DNA from 3 places in the Algihabitans albus genome. Region 2 is predicted to be linked to each of the others. Evidence: predicted binding sites of a transcription regulator. Region 2 holds the regulator's gene; each other region holds the start of a gene.
What was found. Region 2 encodes PhoB, which activates phosphate uptake and scavenging genes when phosphate is short. Its sites were predicted from a motif close to TNTCATAAAACTGTCA; they were not measured.
Positions count from the first base shown of each region.

Region 1: the regulator PhoB is predicted to act here: its motif matches at 4,294-4,309, upstream of ugpB (sn-glycerol-3-phosphate ABC transporter substrate-binding protein UgpB).
Region 3: the regulator PhoB is predicted to act here: its motif matches at 3,901-3,916, upstream of DBZ32_RS04595 (CYTH and CHAD domain-containing protein).

Region 1 is NZ_QXNY01000011.1:128,364-135,612, forward strand. Features, by position in the region: gene DBZ32_RS21800 (sn-glycerol-3-phosphate import ATP-binding protein UgpC) at 1-956, opposite strand, end outside; gene ugpE (sn-glycerol-3-phosphate ABC transporter permease UgpE) at 992-1,840, opposite strand; gene ugpA (sn-glycerol-3-phosphate ABC transporter permease UgpA) at 1,860-2,741, opposite strand; gene ugpB (sn-glycerol-3-phosphate ABC transporter substrate-binding protein UgpB) at 2,849-4,171, opposite strand; gene DBZ32_RS21820 (methylated-DNA--[protein]-cysteine S-methyltransferase) at 4,447-5,397, shown strand; gene DBZ32_RS21825 (hypothetical protein) at 5,502-5,684, shown strand; gene DBZ32_RS21830 (DUF3096 domain-containing protein) at 5,704-5,850, opposite strand; gene DBZ32_RS21835 (2OG-Fe(II) oxygenase) at 5,905-6,642, shown strand; gene mltA (murein transglycosylase A) at 6,652-7,249, opposite strand, start outside.
Region 2 is NZ_QXNY01000004.1:423,492-430,740, forward strand. Features, by position in the region: partial or broken gene DBZ32_RS22475 (DUF3333 domain-containing protein) at 1-471, shown strand, start outside; partial or broken gene pstA (phosphate ABC transporter permease PstA) at 1,015-1,818, shown strand; gene pstB (phosphate ABC transporter ATP-binding protein PstB) at 1,882-2,694, shown strand; gene phoU (phosphate signaling complex protein PhoU) at 2,735-3,469, shown strand; gene phoB (phosphate regulon transcriptional regulator PhoB) at 3,540-4,235, shown strand; gene DBZ32_RS12100 (HIT domain-containing protein) at 4,395-4,778, shown strand; gene nth (endonuclease III) at 4,819-5,499, opposite strand; gene DBZ32_RS12110 (DUF2244 domain-containing protein) at 5,908-6,438, shown strand; gene hemW (radical SAM family heme chaperone HemW) at 6,479-7,249, opposite strand, start outside.
Region 3 is NZ_QXNY01000002.1:636,228-643,476, reverse strand. Features, by position in the region: gene DBZ32_RS04620 (DUF2066 domain-containing protein) at 1-566, shown strand, start outside; gene DBZ32_RS04615 (CDP-alcohol phosphatidyltransferase family protein) at 616-1,173, shown strand; gene DBZ32_RS04610 (AI-2E family transporter) at 1,196-2,284, shown strand; gene DBZ32_RS04605 (P-loop NTPase family protein) at 2,281-2,982, shown strand; gene DBZ32_RS04600 (SDR family oxidoreductase) at 2,999-3,778, shown strand; gene DBZ32_RS04595 (CYTH and CHAD domain-containing protein) at 3,966-5,549, shown strand; gene DBZ32_RS04590 (SixA phosphatase family protein) at 5,590-6,108, opposite strand; gene DBZ32_RS04585 (RNA degradosome polyphosphate kinase) at 6,256-7,249, shown strand, end outside.

The DNA.
Region 1 (7,249 bases), on a different contig from region 2:
TCGCCCGGCACCAGATGGCCATGCGCCAGGATGTCGGCACCGAGAGTTTCGACCACGCGCACCAGCAGGTGCATTTCCGCCGCGTCCTTGGCAGCCAGTTGCAGGTGCTCCGGCCGGACGCCGACAGTCACCGGACGGCCCGCCAGATGGCCGAGTCTGAGATTGCCGGATCGCAGCCCCGTCCCCCGTTCCAGCATCAGCCCCCTGCCGGCATCGTCGACCTGGCCGGTCAGGAAATTCATCGCCGGCGAACCGATGAAGCCGGCCACGAAGCGGCTGGCCGGTCTGTCGTAGATCGCCATCGGCGTATCGATCTGCTCGGCCACGCCGGCGTTCATCACGATCAGCCGGTCGGCCAGGGTCATGGCTTCGACCTGGTCGTGCGTGACGTAGAGCGACGTGGTCCCGAGGCTGCGCTGGAGCTGCTTGATCTCCAGGCGCATCTGCACCCGCAGCTTGGCGTCCAGGTTCGACAGCGGTTCGTCGAAGAGGAAGGTCCCCGGGTCGCGCACGATGGCGCGCCCCATGGCCACGCGCTGACGCTGGCCGCCCGAAAGCTGGCGCGGCTTGCGCTGCAGAAGCTGGGCCAATTCCAGCATCTTGGCCGCACGCTGCACGCGCTCCTCGATCTGAGTTTTATCGAGCTTGGCGATCTTCAGGCCGTAAGCCATGTTGTCGTAGACGCTCATGTGCGGATAGAGCGCGTAGTTCTGGAACACCATGGCGATGTTCCGGTCCTTCGGCTCCAGATCGTTGACCACCCTGCCGCCGATGGAAATCTCGCCTTCGCTGATCGCCTCAAGGCCAGCCACCATGCGCAGCAACGTGGACTTGCCGCAGCCGGAGGGTCCGACGATGACGATGAACTCGCCGTCGGCGATCTGCATGTCGATGCCGTGAATCACCTGCGTGCCGCCGTAACGCTTCTTGACTTGGGAAAAGCCGATCTCGGCCATCTGCAAAAAATCCCCGATTGAGTCTTCGACTCGCTTTATTTCTCGGTCTCGACCAGGCCTTTGACGAAGAGCCGCTGCATGGCGATCACCACGAAGACCGGCGGCACCATGGCCAGCATCGTAGTCGCCATGATCAGGGGCCACTGCGGTTCGGCATCGGCCACGGTGACCATCCTCTGGATCCCCATGACGATAGTGTAGAAAGACTCGTCGGTCGTGATCAGCAGCGGCCAGAGATATTGGTTCCAACCGTAGATGAAGAGGATGACGAAGAGCGCGGCGATATTGGTGCGGCTGAGCGGCAGCAACACATCCTTGAAGAAGCGGAAAGGTCCGGCCCCGTCGATGCGCGCGGCCTCGACCAGTTCGTCAGGTACGGTCAGGAAGAACTGGCGGAACAGGAAGGTCGCGGTCGCCGAGGCGATCAGCGGAACCGACAGGCCAGCGTAGGAGTTCAGCAGGCCGAGGTCGGCCACGACCTCGAAGGTCGGCAGGATGCGCACCTCGACCGGCAGCATCAGTGTGACGAAGATCGTCCAGAAGCAAAGCATCCGGAAGGGAAAGCGGAAGTAGACGACGGCATAGGCGCTCAACAGCGAGATGGCGATCTTGCCGATCGCGATCGCCAGCGCCATCACCAGGCTGTTCCACATCATCAGACTGACCGGCACGGCACCGGAGGCCTGATGCCCGCTGCCAAGCGCCTGGGCGTAGTTTTCGAATAGATATCCGCCAGGCAGGAGCGGGGTCACGCCGCTGACCAGATCGCTGGCGTGATGGGTTGAAGCGACGAAGGCGATCCAGATGGGGAAGGCGACGATGAGGATCCCCAACAGCAGCACGCCGTGGGACAGCCAGATCAGCCAGGGGCGGTTTTCGATCATGGCCTGCCGTCCCGTACCCCTAGTACTGCACACGCCGCTCGACATAGCGGAACTGGACGACCGTCAAGGCGATCACGATGAACATCAGGACGACGGACTGCGCTGCCGAGCTGCCCAGATTGAGGCCGATGAAGCCATCGCTGAAGACCTTGTAGACAAGGATTGTCGTGGCCTGGCCGGGTCCGCCGCTGGTCGTGGCGTGGATCACGCCGAAGGTATCGAAGAAGGCATAGACGACGTTCACCACCAGCAGGAAGAAGGTGGTCGGGCTCAAGAGCGGGAAGACGATCGTCCAGAAACGCCGGGCCGGACCGGCGCCGTCGATCGCCGCCGCCTCGATCAGCGACTTCGGAATCGCCTGTAGCCCGGCAAGGAAGAACAGAAAGTTGTAGGAGATCTGCTTCCAGGCCGAGGCAATGATGACCAAGGTGAGGGCATCGCCGCCGTCGAGCGCATGGTTCCAGTCGTAGCCGAGGATCGCCAGGCCGTAGGTCAGAATGCCGATGGTGGGATTGAAGATGAACCACCAGAGCACGCCGGCTACGGCCGGCGCGACGGCATAGGGCCAGATCAGCAGCGTCTTGTAACCGGTCGCTCCCTTGATGACGCGGTCCGCCATGACCGCCAGCAGCAGCGCCAGTCCCATCGATAGCGCCGTGACCGCCAGGCTGAAGACGATCGTGACCTGGAAGCTGTCGAGATAGAGCGGATCGCGGAACAGTCGGGCGAAGTTCTCCAGGCCTACGAAGCTGGTGCGCAGGCCGAAGGGGTCCTGGCGAAGCACCGACTGGTAGAGAGCCTGACTCGCCGGCCAGATGAAGAAAACCAGAGTGATCGCCAACTGCGGCAAGAGCAGAAGATAGGGTAACCAAGCGTGGCGGAAGACGACGCGCTTTTCCATGGGGGCAAGGAAAGACCTGAAAGCGGAAAAGGACCTAAGAAACGAGGTCGGGCCGCCCGCCGGCAGAGACCCGGCAGACGGCCCGAACCTTCGGAGGTTCGTATGCCTTAGCTGTTGTCGGCCTCGAATTGGCGCAGCAGCTCGTTGCCACGCCGGACGGCGGTATCCAGGCCCTCCTGAGCGGTGACGTCACCGGCCCAGATGCGCTCCAGCTCCTCGTTGATGATGTCGCGGATTTGGACGAAGCTGCCCAGACGCAGACCCTTGGAATTCTGCGTCGGATCGTTCAGCGTCATCTGCTCGATCGAGGTATCGGTCCCGGGGTTCTCTTCGTAGAAGCCCTGCTCGCGGCTCAGCTCCCAGGCCGAATTGGTGATCGGCAGATAACCCGTATCCTGATGCCACTGAGCCTGCACCTCGGGCTTGGCGAGGTAGTTGAAGAAGGCGGCCACGCCTTCGTACTCCTCGGCATCACGGCCGCGCAGAACCCAGAGAGTCGCCCCACCGATGATGGTGTTCTGCGGCGCCCCCGAAGCGTCCGGCCAATAGGGCAGCTTGGCAACCCCGAACTCGAACTCGGCGTTGGCGGTGACGCCGGCGTAGGCGGCCGAGCTGTTCATGTACATGGCGCATTCGCGCGTATAGAACAGCGGCGCACTGTCGGAGCGGCGACCGCCGTACTTGAAGACGCCCTCTTCGGACCAGGCCTGCATTGCCCCGATGTGGGCGACATGCAGATCGCTGTTGAAGGCCAGCTCCGTGCCCAGTCCCTCAAAACCGTTGGACTCGGTTGCGAAGGGCACGTTGTGCCAGGCGCCGAAGTTCTCGAGCTGCACCCAGGACTGCCAGCCGGTGGTGAAACCGCAGGTCGCGGCACCGGAGGAGATAATGGTGCGCGCCGCCTCCTCCAGCTCCGGCCAAGTGGTCGGCGGGCTCTCGGGATCCAGGCCGGCAGCCTCGAAGACTTCCTTGTTGTAGTACATCACCGGGGTGGAGCTGTTGAACGGCATCGACAGCATGTCGCCGTCCGGCGTCGTGTAGTAACCCACCACCGAATCGAGATAGTCGTCCGGATTCCAATCGACACCGGCATCGGCCATCAGCTCGTAGACCGGATAGATCGCGCCCTCGGCCGCCATCATGGTCGCAGTACCGACCTCGAAGACCTGGACGATGTGCGGCTGCTCGCCAGCGCGGAAGGCGGCAATGGCCGCGGTCATGGTCTCGGTGTAGTTGCCCCGATAGACCGCCGTGACCTTGAACTCGGACTGGCTGGCGTTGAAGCCTTCGGCGATCGCGTTGGTCTTCTCGCCCAGCGCGCCGCCCATGGCGTGCCACCACTGCACTTCGGTCTGCGCCTGCGCCACGCCGGCGCCGGCCAGCAGCGCTACGGCGGCAGCGCCTGCCAACAGCTTCGAGTGATGCGACATCGTTATGAAACCTCCCGGTGGGTCGTTGTGCGGAACGCACGAAAGAACCGTACCGCCTCCCTGGTGCCGCACGGTTGCGCCGGCTTTTAGCCAGCCATCGCGTCCCAAGGATTTCAGAATTTTTACATTTGTATTGCGCTCGAGACATCCCCAAGGGCTCTGCTGAATTCCGGCGCTGCGCCAACGCGATGGCGCTCAGTGTGCAAAATCCGGATAGCCCCATGACCGGCTCTGGCCCACTTTGAGAGCGAACTAGCTAAAGTGGAGCACGAACAATGGATCAGCAGCTGACACCCCGGCCGGACAGCATGGACTTCAAAGAGTCGACGCCTGCGCCTCCGAACGATACCGCACTGGCCAAAACTCGCCGTGCGCGGCTGACTCCGACACAGCTTCAGGCGGTCGAGCGTGTCTGCCATCTGATCGACGCCGAGAGCGACGGCGACGGGCCGCGTCAGACGCTGGCCAGTCTGGCCGAAGCGGTCGGCTTGAGTCCTTGGCATCTGCAGCGGCTGTTCAAGAAGGCCTTGGGCGTCAGCCCGCGCGACTACGCCGCCGCGCGCCGCGCCGAACGCTTCCGGGCCGAGCTGCGCGACCATGGCCGTGTGGCCGAGGCCACCTACGGCGCCGGCTACGGGTCCTCCAGCCGAGTCTACGAGAACGCCGACCGCACGCTCGGCATGACCCCGGCGACTTATGCCAAGGGGGGCGCCGGCGCGCGTATCGTCTACTCGCTCGCGGACTCGCCGCTCGGCCGGCTGCTTGCCGCCGCCACCGAGAGGGGCCTCTGCTTTCTCGCGCTCGGCGACGACGACACAACCCTGGAGGCCGAGTTGCGGGCGGAATTCCCGACCGCCGACTCGATCGAACGCGACGATCCGGCGATCCAGGATTCCCTTGAGGTCTTGATGGCATATCTGGCCGGCGCGACGCCGCACCTCGACCTGCCGCTCGACGTCCGCGCGACCGCCTTCCAGCGTCGCGTCTGGAGCGAGTTGATCGCCATTCCCTATGGCGAAACCCGCACCTACCGCGAGATCGCCGAACTGTTGGGCCGGCCGAACGCTTGGCGCGCCGTCGGTCGAGCCTGCGCCATCAATCCGGTGAGCCTGGTGATTCCCTGTCATCGCGCTCTGCGTGAAGACGGCAACCTGGCCGGTTACCGCTGGGGCGTCACGCGAAAGGCGGAGCTGCTGACCCGCGAGGCTCAGGGCGAGTCCATTTAGGACGCTGGAGACTGGACCGTCGCGTCTTGCCGTGAGAATGAGGCCGCAGCCCGGGTCGCGACGACCCGGGTGTGGATCACGTCATGGCAAGGAGTCATCTGTTTATGCGACCCGTAATCATCGGCGGTCTCGTAGCCGCCGCCGTCATAGCCGCTTTCGTCGTTGGCCTGCTGGTCGCCGAAGAGGACAAAGGCCCGCTCGAACGCGCCGGTGAGCGCATCGACGAAGCAGTCGAGGGTGCGGCCGAAGAACTGGAAAGGGGCGCGGAGGGGCTACAGCGCCAGTAGGCGATACTCCGTCGCGCAGTCACCCGATGTGAGGGAGCAGGCCGAGCACACCGATCAGGACGAGGTAGATGCCGATCACGTAGTTCAGAATGCGCGGGAAGAGCAGCACGGTCACGCCGGCCGCGAGTGCGATGAGGGGCTGGAGGAGTTGCATGGAGATGTACATGCGCGTCGAAGTCCTTTCATTGTTCAGGTCTGGAACCAAGGGAATCGCGCCGTCATGACCGCTGTCGCGAGTCGGCCGCAAGCTCTGGACTGGAGACGGATCGACTGGAACGAGGTGGAAACGGAGCTGAACGCTTGGGGCGCTGCCCGGCTTCCAGGCTTGCTCGACCCGGGGTCCTGCGCCGAAATCGCGGCTCTTTACGACCAGCCGGAGCGATTTCGCAGCCGTGTCGTCATGCGCCGTCACGGCTTCGGCGAAGGGGAGTACCAGTACTTCGCCTATCCGCTGCCGGCTACCATCGCCGCGCTGCGGACCGCCGCCTATCCGCCGCTGGCCCACATCGCCAATCGTTGGCGTGCCCGGCTCGGCGAGGCGGCGCTGCCTGAGACGCTCGACGCCTATCTGGCCGACTGCCACGCCGCCGGGCAGACTCGTCCCACGCCGCTCCTGCTCAAGTACCAATCCGGCGACTACAATCGCCTGCACCAGGACCTCTACGGCGCTCTGCATTTTCCCTTGCAGATGGCCATCCTGCTCAGCCGACCGGGTCCGGAGGCCGAAGGCGGCGACTTCGAGGGCGGCAGCTTCCTGCTGACCGAGCAGCGTCCGCGCAGCCAGTCCCGCGCCGAGGTGGTGCCCTTGGCCCAAGGCGATGCGGTGATCTTCCCGGTCCGCGACCGCCCCGCCGAAGGTCAGCGCGGCCCCTACCGCCTGACCCTGCGCCACGGCGTCAGCCGCCTGACACGCGGCCAGCGCCTGACCCTCGGGGTGATCTTCCACGACGCGACATGAAAAAGGTCGCTACCCCGTCGCCTCGCGGCGTTCGGCTACCGTCTTGGGGAGCAGCAGCCAGTAGCGGCCGCGTTCGGCCATGCGGCCGGCCTCGTCGAGAGCCGCCTCGCCGGTACCCCAATAGAAATCCCCTCGCACGGCGCCGACGATGGCGCTGCCGGTGTCCTGAGCGACCATCAGGCGGCGCAACGGCGTCTCGTCCGGACCGGGGCGGGTGGTGGCCAGCCAGATCGGCGCGCCGAGCGGCAGCAGCCTGGGATCGATCGCCAGCGAGCGCTGCGGCGTTAACGGCACGCCAAGCGCCCCGATCGGCCCTTCCCCCTCGATTCGCCTGAAAAAGATGTAGCGCGGGTTCTCGCGCATGATTTCAGTCGCAGACGCCGGGTTGGCTTTCAGCCAAGCGCGCATATCCTGCATCGAGCCCTTGCCGGGCTCCACCAGCCCGCGGTCCAACATGACCCGGCCGAACCCGACGAAGGGCTGGCCGTTGGAGCCGGCAAAGCCGATGCGCAGCGTTTCCCCATTCGGCAGCGTGGCAAGGCCGGAGCCTTGGATTTGCAGAATATGCAAGTCGACGGGATCTTTCGCCCAGAGCAGCGGCTCTGCC
Region 2 (7,249 bases):
GCACCCTCCGAAGGCATCGCGATCCGCCGACCGGACCTCTCTCCGGCGCGGGTCCGCCGTCGCTACGCCGCCGAGACGCGTTTCAAGACCTATGGCCGTTTGGCCATCGCGGCGGCCGTCGTCATGCTCGGCATCCTGCTGTTCTCGATCGTCGGCAGGGGCTGGACAGCCTTCTTCCAGACCCAAATCGCCGTGGACGTTTTCCTGGATCCGAACGAGATCCAGATCGAGCGAAATGCGGATGGTGAGATCATCGACATCGACGGCGAGTTTCGCAGCCTCGTCAACGAGGCGCTCTTCGCTCTCTTTCCCAACGTCGAGGAACGCACCGAACGGCGGGCGCTCCGTAACCTCGTGACCAGAGACGCTGCCTTCGAACTGCGGGCCGCCGTTGAGAACGATCCGGATCTGATCGACCGAACCGTCAGAGTCTGGATCACCTCGTCCGACGATGTCGATACCTATGTGAAAGGTCAGATCACGCCGATCGAGACCTTCGAGGTGGCCGGCATCGCGACGCCGACGGGTACGACCGGAGAGATCGAGATCCTGACCGGTGCCAACGACTTCGCCAACATCGCCAGCGAGATGAAGGAGCGGCTTGCGGAGCTCGCCGAGGATCGGGCCGCCAATGCCGAGGCGGCGGGCAATGCCGCCGTCCGTCTGCGGGACGATTTGGCTGAAACCCGAAGCGATCTGGGAACGGCCGAAGCCGAGGATGTTCCGCGGCTGGAGGCGCGCGTGGAGCGCCTCGAAGGGCAGATCGACTCCTTGACCTCCAATGCTGAATCCGCGGCACGCGATGCCGAAGACCTGCGCGTCCGTGCGGCGCAGGTCGGCAGCACGGAGGAGTTGAACAACCGCTTGCCGAGCTATCTTGTCGAAATCAACGGCGGCCTGGTCAAGCTCACCGCGGTCAGCCCGGCGCGCGCCACAGGTCAAGTTCTGATCCCCCTCGAGTCGGAGGCGAGCGCGCAGCCGCAGGATTGGAATCTGATTTCCTATGTCATCGCCGAGTCCAATCGCCGCGTGAAGGACAACGAAGTCGCGTGGGTCGAGACGCTGCGCGAGCGGGGTCAGGTGCAGACCGTTTTCAACACGCCTTTCTTCACCGAAGCGGATAGCCGCGAGCCGGAGCAGGCCGGGATCTGGGGTGCCGTCGTCGGGTCGTTCCTGACTCTCGTGATAACGCTGACCCTGGCTTTCCCGGTCGGTGTCCTGGCGGCCATTTACCTGGAAGAGTTCGCACCGAAGAATCGTCTGACCGACCTGATCGAAGTCAACATCAACAACTTGGCGGCGGTCCCTTCGATCGTCTTCGGCCTGCTGGGCTTGGCGATGTTCCTCAACTTCTTTGGACTGCCGCGCTCGGCGCCGCTGGTCGGTGGCATGGTCCTGGCGCTGATGACGCTGCCGACGGTGATCATCGCATCCCGTGCCGCGCTGAAGGCCGTGCCGCCGTCGATCCGTGAGGCGGCTTTGGGTGTCGGCGCCTCAAAGGTGCAGACCGTGACCCACCATGTGCTGCCCCTTGCCATGCCGGGTATTCTGACCGGGACGATTATCGGGATGGCGCAGGCCCTGGGTGAGACGGCGCCTCTGCTCATGATCGGCATGGTGGCCTTCATCGCGGACGTGCCGGGCGGCTTCACCGATGCGGCCACGGTCTTGCCGGTGCAGATCTTTCTCTGGGCCGATGCTCCGGAGCGGGCTTTCGTGGCCAAGACCTCCGCGGCGATTATGGTGCTACTGGCTTTCTTGATCTTTATGAACGCGATGGCCGTGGTATTGCGGAAACGCTTCGAACGGCGATGGTAGGGGGCGACGACCATGAGCATTCAAGAGGCACAGGAAAACATGACCGATAGCGGTATCTCCGACATGCTGGATGTCGCGCATGACAAGGCAGAGGGCCCCGTGGCCTTGAGCAACGAACAACCCGTCAAGATCAAGTCGCGCGACGTCAATGTCTACTACGGCCAGGCGCACGCGCTGAAGCATGTCGACCTGGACATCAGGCAGTACGAAGTGACGTCCCTGATCGGCCCCTCCGGCTGCGGCAAGTCCACCTATCTGCGTTGCATCAACCGCATGAACGACGTGATCGACGGCTGCCGGGTCGAAGGCAGCATCGAGATGGATGGCGAGGACGTTTACGACCCGAAGCTGGATGTCGTGCAGCTTCGGGCCCGGGTCGGCATGGTGTTCCAGAAGCCGAACCCCTTCCCCAAATCGATCTACGACAACATCGCCTACGGCCCGCGCATTCACGGGATCGGCAGTTCGAAGTCGGAAATGGACGAGATCGTTCAGGGCAGCCTCCAGCGGGCCGGCCTTTGGGAAGAGGTGAAGGACCGCATGGATACGCCGGGTACCGGCTTGTCAGGCGGCCAGCAGCAGCGCCTCTGCATCGCACGCGCGATCGCCGTCAATCCGGAAGTCATCCTGATGGATGAGCCCTGCTCGGCGCTCGATCCGATCGCCACGGCCAAGATCGAAGAACTGATCGACGAGTTGCGGCAGAACTTCACCATCGTGATCGTGACCCACTCGATGCAACAGGCGGCGCGCGTCAGCCAGCGCACGGCTTTCTTCCACCTTGGGATTCTGGTCGAAACCGACGAGACCGAGCAGATTTTCACCAACCCCAAGGATCAGCGTACACAGGATTACATTACCGGGCGCTTCGGTTGATCGCTCGGGCTCGGCGCAAGCGGCGCCGGGACGGAAAGGAATGACAGTGCCAGATACCTCCGCCGAACATACGGTGCGCGCCTTCGACAAGGAGTTGACGCGGCTCAGCCAATCGATCATCCGCATGGGCGGCCTCGCGGAAAGCCAACTGGCGTCTGCGGTCGAGGCCTTGAGCCGCCGCAACAGCGAGATGGCGGCCCAGGTCGTTCAGGACGATGTGCAGATCGATGTTCTGGAGCAGGAGATCGACGAACAGGCAGTGCAGCTCTTGGCGCTGCGCCAGCCGATGGCCCAGGACCTGCGTGAGGTGATCGCAGCCCTGAAGATCTCGGCCGACTTGGAGCGGATCGGCGACTACGCCGCCAATGTCGCCAAGCGATCCATGGCGCTCAACCAGGTGCCGATGACAGAGCCGGCGCACACCTTGCCGCGCATGGCTCAGCTCGTGTTGGCCAACATCAAGCGAGTTCTCGATGCCTACGTCGAGCGCGACCCGGCCAAGGCAATCGACGTTTGGGAAGGCGATGCCGAGGTCGACGAGATGTATACCTCGCTGTTCCGCGAAACCCTCACCTACATGATGGAAGATCCGCGGAACATCACGCCCTGTACGCATCTGCTCTTTATCGCCAAGAACGTCGAACGCATGGGCGACCATGCGACCAACATCGCCGAAGTCATTCACTTCCTGGTCACCGGGAACAAGATCGTTGGCGGTCGCCCCAAGGGCGACACCAGCAGTTACGCGGTGCTGTCGCCACCAACGGAGGTGTGAGCACCTGAGCGGGCGTTCAGGAGAAGAGGTGCCGTCACTGGCACCGCAGTTTCGGGGGATCCCTGCCGTTATGAAGCCGTTGATATTGCTTGTTGAAGACGAGGCGGCTCTGGTCACGCTGCTGCGCTACAATCTGGAACGCGAGGGCTTCCGCCTAGCCGATGCGCGGGATGGCGAAGAGGCCCTGGTTCTCGCCAAGGAAGAGCGGCCGGACCTCGTCCTGCTCGACTGGATGCTACCTTTGATGAGCGGCCTGGAAGTCTGCCGGCAGCTCCGGCGTGCGCCGGAAACCCGCGACGTCCCGATCATCATCCTGACGGCGCGCGGCGAGGAGGCCGACAAGGTCCGAGGACTCGACAGCGGCGCCGACGATTACATCACCAAGCCCTTCTCCCCGGCCGAATTGGTGGCCCGCATGCGTGCCGTCCTGCGACGTGCGCAGCCGGCACTGGCCAACGAGACGCTGCAGTTCGACGATCTGGAGATGGACCTTGCGGCCCATCGGGTTCGCCGCGGCCCACGCGACGTTCATCTCGGTCCGACCGAGTTTCGCCTCCTGCGCTACCTCATGCAGCATCCGGGCCGGGTGTTCAGCCGGGAGCAGTTGCTCGACGCCGTCTGGGGGCGTGACGTCTACGTCGAGCCGCGGACGGTCGATGTGCACATTCGCCGGCTGCGGAAAGCGCTCAACATCGATGACGAAGCGGACCTGATTCGGACCGTCCGCTCCGCCGGCTATGCCTTGGATCGCGCACAAGCAGCCTGACCGAAGGCGGTGAAGGCTCGGTGGACCCGCGTCTGCCCGCTCCGGCGCCGAGATCCGAACCCAAAACCCCGCAGCTTCCTGTTGACAGCCGCGCCGGTCTTGTTGCGGTTCTGCGCGGCAAGCTATTAAAGCGCTGACTGAAAAGATGAGGAAACGCAGGTGACCCACGCGACCTACGACGACAGCAACGTCTTCGCCAAGATCATCCTCGGTGAAATTCCTTGCGACAAGGTGGCCGAAAGCCCCCACAGTCTGGCATTCCGAGACATCGAACCGCAGACGCCGACTCATGTCCTGGTGATCCCGAAGGGAGCCTACGTTTCGTCCGACGACTTCGCGTCACAGGCAAGCGACGCGGAAATCGGGGATTTCTTTCGCCTGCTCGGCCAGGTCGCCCGCGATCTGGGAGCAGCGGAGGCCGGCTACCGCATCGTCGCCAATCACGGCGAGGATGCCCACCAAGAGGTTCCGCACTTTCACATGCACCTCTTCGCCGGAACCGACCTCGGCCGCATGATCAAGCCGATCCACAAACAAACCTGACGTTTCCGTTAGGCTGGCCGCAGGACCTTGGCGTTTCTGATCAGGCCGCCGGTTTGCGCCGCTTGGCCGGCTTCGCGGCCGTCATGGCCACCGTTGTCTTGGCCTTGTAGGCGCAGAGATCGCTGACCGGGCAAGCCGGACAGTCCGGTTTGCGGGCCTTGCAGACGTAGCGGCCATGCAGGATGAGCCAATGGTGAGCGTGCTGCCTCCGGTTTGACGGCACCACCTTCTCAAGTTTCTGCTCGACCGCATCGACGGTCTTTCCCGGTGCCATCCCGGTCCGGTTCGACACCCTGAAAATATGGGTGTCGACGGCAATGGTGTCCTGTCCGAAGGCCATGTTCAGCACCACGTTGGCGGTTTTGCGGCCGACGCCGGGTAGCTTGACCAGGGCTTCGCGGTTCTGCGGCACCTGGCTGTCGTGCTCGTTCAAGAGCTGCCGCGACAGGGCGATGACGTTCTTGGCCTTGGAGTTGAACAGACCGATGGTCTTGATGTGATCCTTCAGACGCGCCTCGCCGAGGGCCAGCATCTTTTCCGGCGTGTCGGCGACCTGAAACAGCTGGCGTGTCGCCTTGTTGACGCCGACGTCGGTGGCTTGCGCCGACAGCACCACCGCAACCAGCAGGGTGTAGGCGTTGACGTATTCCAGCTCACCCTTCGGCTCCGGCAGGGCGGTGGCCAGGCGGTCGAAGAACTCGGCGATATCGGCTTTCTTCATGTCAGGCTTTCATCTTGTCGGCTTTCCCCGAAGACAGGCGGCTTTCGACGGCTTCTCAGAGCAAAGCTTCGCTGCAGTTGGCTCAACGCGAGCGTAGAGGACGCCGTCGCGGGGGTGGGGAGAGATGTTCGGGCGAACAGAGTATCACCGCAGGATGCCTTCGAAGACCATCCCTGCTTTCCGCATCACACGCCGGGAGGCGGGGTTACCGCAGTCGTGGAAGGCGAAAGCGCGCCGGGCCTTCCGGATGCACCGGACAGTCCTGGCTCAAAGCCGAAAGGGCCTCTGCCGCGAAGCCCCGGCGCCCGTCCGGATGGGTGCCCGAACAGCCGAAGCCGCGACGAGATGGCGCGACAGGTCGCGGTGCGGGTAGCCCGAATGGCCAATCCGACCTAGACTTTCAGTGTCATGGCTCCTGCTCTACCGACTGCTGCGAGCGCCGAGACCGCACCGCGGGCCGCTGCGGTGCTGTTCGACGCGATGCTGACGCCCCATAGGTCGCTCAGTCCGCGCGGCTTCATTGTGCTGATGTCGCTGGTCTGCGCCGTCAGCTTCACGGCCGGGCTTGCTTTTTTCCTGATGGGCGCCTGGCCGGTGGTCGGCTTCATGGGCGCGGACGTACTGCTGATCTACCTGGCCTTTCGGATCAACTACCGCCGGGCGCGGATGTTCGAGGAAGTGGTGCTGACCCGCGACGCGCTCGTGGTGCGCCGGGTCGACCATTGGGGCGCGGAGAAGCGCTGGACCTTCCAGCCCTACTGGCTGCAAGTGCGCATGGACGATCCGCCCGAGCACGAAAGCCAGCTCACTCTGCGCAGTCACGGCAAGTCCCTGGCCATTGGCGCGTTTCTGACAGCCGAGGAGCGCCTGTCCTTGGCGCGGGAACTGCAGCAGCACCTTGCCGTCTGCCGCTGTGCTCCGGGGCCCGTCAGTATCTAGAGCCGGATCGCGACCCGATCGGCTGGATCCACCACCTGGTCTAGGGAATGAGATAGGCCAACAAGGAATTCAGCCGCGCTCGGCCTTCCGCAGTCGCGCGCAACCCGGGTGCGTCGAGAACCAGATAGCCCTCCTCCGCCAAAGCCTTCAATTTCCGCTCGTCCAGAAGCGCTTCCGGTTCCCTGCCGAGCTCCCGGTGGAACGCGGTCCGGTCGATGCCGTCTTGCAACCGCAATCCCATCATCAGCAGCTCGGTGAGCCGGTCCTCTCGGGTCAGAGCTTTACGGGTCCTGGTCGCATGGCCGGCCTGCTCGACCGTGGCCAGCCAGATTTCCGGTGCGCGGTGCTGGCGGGTCGCGAGTTTGTCGCGCCCCCGAGTGATACGGCCATGCGCACCCGGCCCGATGCCCAGGTAGTCGCCTCCGCGCCAGTAGGTGAGGTTGTGGCGGCAGGCCTCGCCGGGACGGGCGTGGTTGGAGATCTCGTAAGCCGGCAATCCTTCGGCGGCGAGGGTGTTTTGTGTCGCCTCGAAGAGGTCGGCGGCCGTCTCGGGCTCGGCCAGCGGCAGCTCGCCACGGCGTGCCCGCGCGTGAAAAGCCGTGTTTTGCTCGATGGTCAGCTGATAGAGTGAAAGATGGTCGCAACCTTCACCCAAGGCGCGGCGTAGCTCTTCCGCCCAGGCCGCCGGAGTCTGGCCGGGCCGGGCATAGATCAGGTCGAAGGAGACGCGCTGGAACTGCCCTCGTGCCAGGGCCACGGCTGCCATCGCTTCGGCGGTGTCGTGCTCGCGTCCCAGGAAGCTCAAGTCCCG
Region 3 (7,249 bases), on a different contig from region 2:
CCGCGATCGACCGTGGTCTGCAGGAGCAGTGGAAGCGCGCCAACGTCATGAGTTTCGATGAGCTGCAACGCATTCTGGTCGAGGTGCCGGTCGCCGAACTGAGCGACTGGTTGCTGGTCCGTCGTCGGCTCGAGGGTCTTGCCAGTGTGGCGGCGAACGACTTGGTCAGTCTGACGCGCCAGCGAGCGTTGGTCGAGCTGGCCTTCTACGGTTCGATCGATCAATTGCTCGGGCAGCTCGAGCAGCGAGACTTGCTGCTGACTCGGCAGCGCGGGGGCTTCGGCGGAGAGTCCCGGAGCGTTGTGATTTCCGGCCAAGGGGCCAGCGGACCGCTGCCGGGCACTCATGCCGTCGCGGCGAAGCCGCAACCGGACTGGCGCCTGACCACCCGCGGCTCGCCCGCCGCCGGGCCGGGTGTCGAGGTCACTCCGATATCTCCTCCGGCCTCGAGCGAGACGGCGCCGCAGACTCCGCCGCAGACTCCGCCGCAGACCCTGCCGCAACCCGGAGGTCCCGCGGCCGCACCGGCCAGGACACCACCGCCCGCACCCACGGTCGTGCAATAGGCCAGCAGCTCGCTTCTCCGCGCCTGTGAAGCATGGCTATATAGTGCCGATGCCGGCTTGGATTCCGAATGTCATCACGATCGGGCGGCTGATCTCGGTTCCGATCTTCGTGGCCCTGCTGCTCAACGGGGACAGGACGGCCGCCGTCTGGGTCTTCGTCGCGGCCGGCGTATCCGATGCCGTTGACGGTTTTCTGGCCAAGCGCTTCGATGCCGCCAGCAAGCTGGGGGCTTTCCTCGATCCCGTTGCCGACAAGGCGCTGCTGCTCGCCGCCTTTATGACCCTGGGTCTGCTTGGGGAGGCCCCTCTCTGGCTTGTGGCGGCCGTGGTTTTGCGGGACATCGTCATCGTCGGCGGGGCGTTGCTCTATCATAGCGTGACGCAGGCCTTGACCATGGAGCCGCTTGCTGTGAGCAAGCTCAATACCCTGGTGCAGATTGCACTGGCGGCGGCGATTTTGGCGCGGCTCGGTCTGGACTGGAACTCCGGGCCGGTCGAGACGATGCTGATCTACGCTGCGGCGGCGACCACGACCGTGTCCGGCGGGGCTTACATATGGATTTGGGGCCGTCGCTATGCGGCCTTCGAGCGGCAAGAGGGGAAGTAATGCAGCGAAAGGCGTGTGCGCGATGAGCCCCGAGCGGCAGTTTCGCTTCTGGACCGTCGGCCTGGTGGTCTTTATCGCCTTGCTCTGGCTCTTGAGCGAGATCCTGCTGCCCTTCGTTGCGGGTATGGCGATCGCCTACTTCTTCGATCCCGTCTGCGACCGTTTGGAGCGCTTGGGGCTCAGCCGCGTCATGGCGACAGTGGGCGTCACCGGTCTGTTCGTCGTGGTTCTCCTGCTGGTCCTGGGACTGCTGATCCCCGCCGCGATCAGCCAGGCCGTGGATGTCAGCCGCGCGGTACCGGCCGTCATCGACCTGTTGCGAGAGCGCTTGGCCGATCTGCTGACGACCGTTCAGGCCGAACAGCCGGAAGTCCTGGACCGCGTGCGCGAGTTCGTATCCTCGCGCCTGGGCGATGCGGTGACCTGGTTGACCACTCTGGCCGGCAACCTCTTGACCGGCGGATTGGCGGTGCTCAGCCTTCTGTCTCTGCTCTTCATCACGCCGGTGGTGACCTTCTTCCTGCTGCGCGACTGGGATACGATGATCGCCAAGATCGATGGTTGGCTGCCGCGTCAGCACGCGCCGACCATTCGCAGACTGGCGCGGGAAACCGATGACATCCTGGCCGGCTACGTTCGCGGAATGGCGACGGTCTGCTTGGTGCTCGGCACCTTTTACGCCATCGGACTCAGCCTGATCGGATTGAACGGCGGGCTCTTCGTCGGCCTGCTGGCCGGCGCACTCTCCTTCATTCCCTATCTGGGCGCGATGGGCGGGCTTCTGCTCTCCGTCGGTTTGGCTTTCGCGCAGTTCGATAATTACTGGCTGGTGGCCGGAACGGCGGCCATCTTCATGGTCGGCCAGGCGGTGGAGGGCAACTTCCTGACGCCCAAGCTGGTCGGTGAGAAGGTCGGCCTCCATCCGGTGATCGTCATCTTCGCGCTCTTGGCTGGCGGCGCGCTCTTTGGGTTCACGGGCGTATTGATCGCGCTGCCGGTTGCGGCAGTCGCCGGCGTGCTGGTGCGTTTCGTGTTGGAGCAGTATCTGCACAGTCCGCTCTACGGCCGCGTGCAGCCGGCCGAGGACGACGTGGAGGACCGGCAGGCGTGAGCCAGCTCCCGCTCGAGCTGCCCCAGCGTCCAGCCTTGGGGCGCGGCGATTTCCTCGTCGCGCCGGCCAACGAAGCTGCGGTGGCCTGGATCGATCGCTGGCCCGACTGGCCAAGCGTTGCGCTGGTGTTGGTCGGACCGCCGGGCAGCGGAAAGAGTCATCTGGCCGAAGTCTGGCACTCCGCCAGCGGTGCCTCGCCGGTCACGCCCGCCGACTTGAAATGCCAGTCGCCCGACCGTTTGGTGGAGCGCGCGCAGGTTCTGTTGCTCGAGGACGCGGAAGGCAACCTCGGCGGGGAGGGGGAGGAGGCGCTTCTGCATCTCTACAACCTGCTGGCCGAGCGGGGCGGGCAGCTTCTCCTGACCGGTCTTCGGGCACCCAAGCGCTGGAACATCTCTTTGCCGGATCTGGCCTCGCGCCTCGCGACGGCGACGGTGGCGGAGTTGGGGGCGCCGGACGACGCCCTGCTGCAGGCCGTGCTGGTCAAGCTCTTCGCCGACCGTCAACTGCTGGTCACAGCCGAGTTGGTCGAGTTTCTACAGCGCCGCATCCCACGCAGTTTCGCCGCCGCCCGCGCCATCGTGGCCGCGATCGACCGGCGTGCCCTGGCCGAGCAGCGCGGCATCACGATCACGGTCGCTCGGGCCGCCTTGGCCGAGGAAGTCGAGGCTCTGGAAGCGTTGGAAGATCAAACCTAGCAAGGAAAAAATCGTCATGGATTTGGGAATCGCCGGACGTCGGGCGCTTGTCTGCGCCGCCAGCAAGGGCTTGGGCAAGGCTTGCGCCCTGCAGCTCGGACAGGAGGGAGTGGAGCTGACACTGGTCGCCCGGACGCCGGGACCGCTCGAGGCGACGGCCGAAGAGATCCGCAAGGCCTGCGGTGTCGCCGTAACGACGGTGGCCGTCGACATCACCACGCCGGAAGGCCGTGAGGCCGCGCTGCGGGCCTGTCCCGAACCCGATATCCTGATCAACAACGCTGGCGGGCCGCCGCCGGGCGACTTTCGGGATTGGGGGCGCGACGCTTGGATCGCCGCGCTGGATGCGAACATGTTGACGCCGATCGAGCTGATCAAGGCCACCGTCGACGGGATGATCGACCGCCGCTTCGGCCGGGTCGTCAACATCACCTCGGCGGCGGTGAAGGCGCCGATCGATGTTCTGGGACTCTCTAACGGCGCGCGTGCCGGACTGACCGGTTTCGTGGCCGGGCTGGCGCGCAAGACGGTCGCGCACAACGTGACGATCAACAATCTGCTGCCCGGGCCCTTCGAGACCGACCGCTTGCTGTCCACGATCTCCGCCGTCGCGCAGAAGAGCGGCAAGTCGGTCGAGGCGGTCACCGAGGAAAGACGGAAGGGGAATCCGGCGCAGCGCTTCGGCGATCCGGCCGAATTCGGTCAGGCCTGTGCCTACCTCTGTAGCGCGCAGGCAGGCTTCGTGACCGGGCAAAATCTGCTTCTCGATGGTGGAGCCTACCCTGGCACGCTCTAGCCGTTAAACTCCGCGGACGAATTTCGGCGAACGTAAACGTTTACAAGACTTTTCGGTCGTTGGCACACGACTGTCGGGTGAGTTAGCTTTCGGCCGTCGCGCGCTGGAAACCAAGCGAATTGTTACAATTTTGTGAAGCACATCAGGCGATGTCGCGACATGAATCCGCCGCAGCTCCGGAGACCGAATGGGCCACGAAATCGAACTGAAGCTGCTCCTGGCACCGTCGCAGCTCAAGAAGCTGACTCGTCTGCCGTTGTTGCGCGCGTTCGCCGTGGGACGAAGCCAGAGTAGACAGCTCGATAGCACTTACTTCGATACGTCCGATTTTCTGCTGCGGGACCGCGGCATGGCGCTGCGGGTGCGGCGAATCGGCGACCGACGGTTCCAGACGTTGAAGATGGCACCCGAGGCCGCCGCCGTGCTGGCGGAGGAAGCCGGCGAGCGTTTGAACGGCGTGCAGCATTTTCTGGAGTTCGAAAGCGAGATTTCCGGAGATCTGCCGGAGCTCTCGGCGATCGATGCGCCGGGCCTCCGGGATTGGTTCGCGGAGGCGAAGCTCGGCGATCGCCTCGAGCCTGTCTTCACGACGGCCATCGCCCGCCGGACACGTTTGCTTCGCATGGCGGATACGGAAATCGAACTGGCCCTGGACCTCGGCGAGATTCGGGCTCAGGGCCGCAGCGCGGCGATTTGCGAAGCCGAACTCGAGCTCAAGTGGGGCCAGCCGACTCGCCTGTTCGAGCTGGCCATGATGCTGGCCGAGGCGCTTCCGCTGAGGCTCGGCGGGCCGACCAAGGCCGCGCGCGGCTACGATCTCTTTGCGGGGCGGGAGCCGCTGCCGGCCAAGGGGCAGAAACCGTCGGTGACGTCGGCGATGTCCGCCGCGGAGGCCTTCGCAAAGGTCATGCGCTGCGCGATCGATCAGATGCGCGCCAACGAGGAAGCGGTCTTCGCGGAGGCCGATCCCGAAGGCGTACATCAGCTTCGGGTCGGTGTTCGCCGCGCCAGAGCGGCACTGTCCGTGTTCAAGCCGGCGATGCATGAGACCGCGCACGCGCGTCTCGGGGAGGAACTGCGTTGGTTGCAGCGCGAACTGGGACCGGCCCGCGATTTCGATGTGTTCCTGGAGGATACGGTCCAGCCTTTGTTGCGCCGCTTGCCCAGCGAACCCAGTCTCCGGACTCTCGAGCAGGCGGTGAGGCGCGCCAGGGATGAGGCTTACAAGCGGGCGCACGCGTCGCTCGAAGACCCACGCTACGCCCGACTGCTCTTGCGCCTTGAGCTCTTTCTGGCCGAAGGCACCTGGAAGCGGCCTAGAGACGGCGGTCGGCCGAGCTTTGCCGACGCGCCGATCGGCGATCTGGCTGCGGCCTTGCTGGACAAGCGCCAGCGTCAGCTCCGAAAGCTGCATCGCAAGGCCAAGGGCGGTGACGAAGCGGCCTTGCATGGGGTTCGGATCGCGGCCAAGAAGCTGCGCTACGCGGCGGAGTTCTTCCGCGATCTCTATGGCCGAAAGACGACCCGTCCCTATACCGACGCTCTGGCCGAGCTGCAGGATACGCTGGGCGCGGTCAATGACGCCGTGGTCGGTCATCGTCTGCTCGACGAGCTGGAGCCGCGCCTCGCGAAGTCCGGCGAGGACGCAAGTCTGCCAGTCGGTATCGTTATGGGGTGGCAAGCCGCCCGGATCGAAGATGACCTGAAGCGCTTCGAAGCCGTTTGGAGCGCTCTGCGGGCGCACAAGCCCTTCTGGCGACAAAAGAACTAGCTCGGGAAGTTGCCTCCCGTGAAGGTGTCTGCCAGGATCCTTACTCCAGGTCGCGTGGGCGCAGGAACGCCGTCAGACGCGCGCTGCCCGCCTGCAGATCGGGCCAGTTGCTCTGGTCCAACGCGAAAACCGCGAGACCCGCCGTCGGAAATTTTTCGGCCAGGCGGTCGCGGTCGCCGGCGGCGCTGCCCGGTCCCGCGAGACATAGCGAAAGCGTTTCCAGGCCGGGATTGTGAGCGATCACCATCAGCCGGTCGATGGTATCGGGCGTGCGATGAACTTGTCGAAGGATCTGGGCTGGACTGGCAAGATAAAGGCTGCGCAGGATCCTGAGGTCGGAACTGCCTCCCAGTTTCGCCGCCGTGAGCCGCCAGGTTTCCTGAGTTCTGACCGCGGCCGAGCAGATCACCAGCTCGGGCAAGAGGTCGCGGGCAGCAATTTCGGCGCCGATCCTTGGCGCTGCCTTGCGGCCGCGGGGCGACAGGGGGCGGTCGAAGTCGTCGAGACGAGTGTCGTCCCAAGCCGACTTGGCGTGACGGTAGAGGAGCAGGGTCTTCATGGCGTCTGGTTTTAGCCTGTTCCGCCGCGTCACGCGCGCTGTTCATTGCAGGGTCGGCTTGCTACACAGTTTTGTCTTGTCCGGCTGGTAGGGTTTCATTCGAAACTGAGGCGCACGGGCAGAAGGTCGGGAGACAGGCAGGAGCCGATGCAGAAGACTGCTGAAATCGAGACCCCCGCCGACGTGAAGCGAAAGCGCGGTTCCGCGCTTGCAGGCCAGTCCAAAGAGGCGAAGGCCAGCCCGTCACTGTTCGAGGCGTCGGAGCGCTTCATCAACCGCGAAATCTCCTGGCTGGAATTCAACGAACGGGTGATGGAGGAGGCTTACAACGCCCGCCACCCACTTCTGGAGCGCGTGCGTTTCCTGTCCATTTCCGGGTCCAACCTCGATGAATTCTACATGGTGCGCGTCGCCGGCCTGAAAGGTCAGGTACGTGCCGGCGTCCTAAAGCAAAGTCAGGAGGGGCTGACTCCGGCCCAGCAGCTTGCCGCGATCAACCAGCGAGCCGGGCGGTTGATGGAGGATCAGCAGCATTGCTGGCGCAGCCTTGTGACCGAGTTGCGGGCCGAGGGAATTTGCGTTCTGACCGCGACGGAGCTGAGCGCCTCCGAGACGGAATGGCTGGAGGCCTACTTTCTGGCCAATGTCTTCCCGGTTTTGACGCCGATCGCCATCGATCCGACACATCCCTTCCCCTTCATGCCGAACCTCGGCTTCGCGATGGTGGCCGAGCTCTATCTGCCAGACGAGAAGGAGGTGCTGAACGGGCTCGTGCCTCTGCCCTCGCAGGTCGAGCGCTTCATCCGTCTGCCTGACGACGGCCGGCAGCAGCGCTATATCTCGATCGAGCAGGTCACGCGGCTTTTCATCGAACGGCTGTTTCCGAACATGGAGGTCCACGAGGTCGGCATTCTCCGGGTCGTACGGGATAGCGACATGGAGATCGAGGAGGAGGCGGAGGACCTGGTCCGGGTCTTCGAATCCGCTCTCAAGCGCCGGCGTCGCGGCAGCGTCATCCGCATGACGGTGAACACCGACATGCCGGCGCACATGCGCGACTTCCTGCAGCGCGAAATCGATGTCGAGCCGGATGACATCTTTCCGCTCGAGGGTTTGCTGGGCATCGTCGATACGAAGCAGC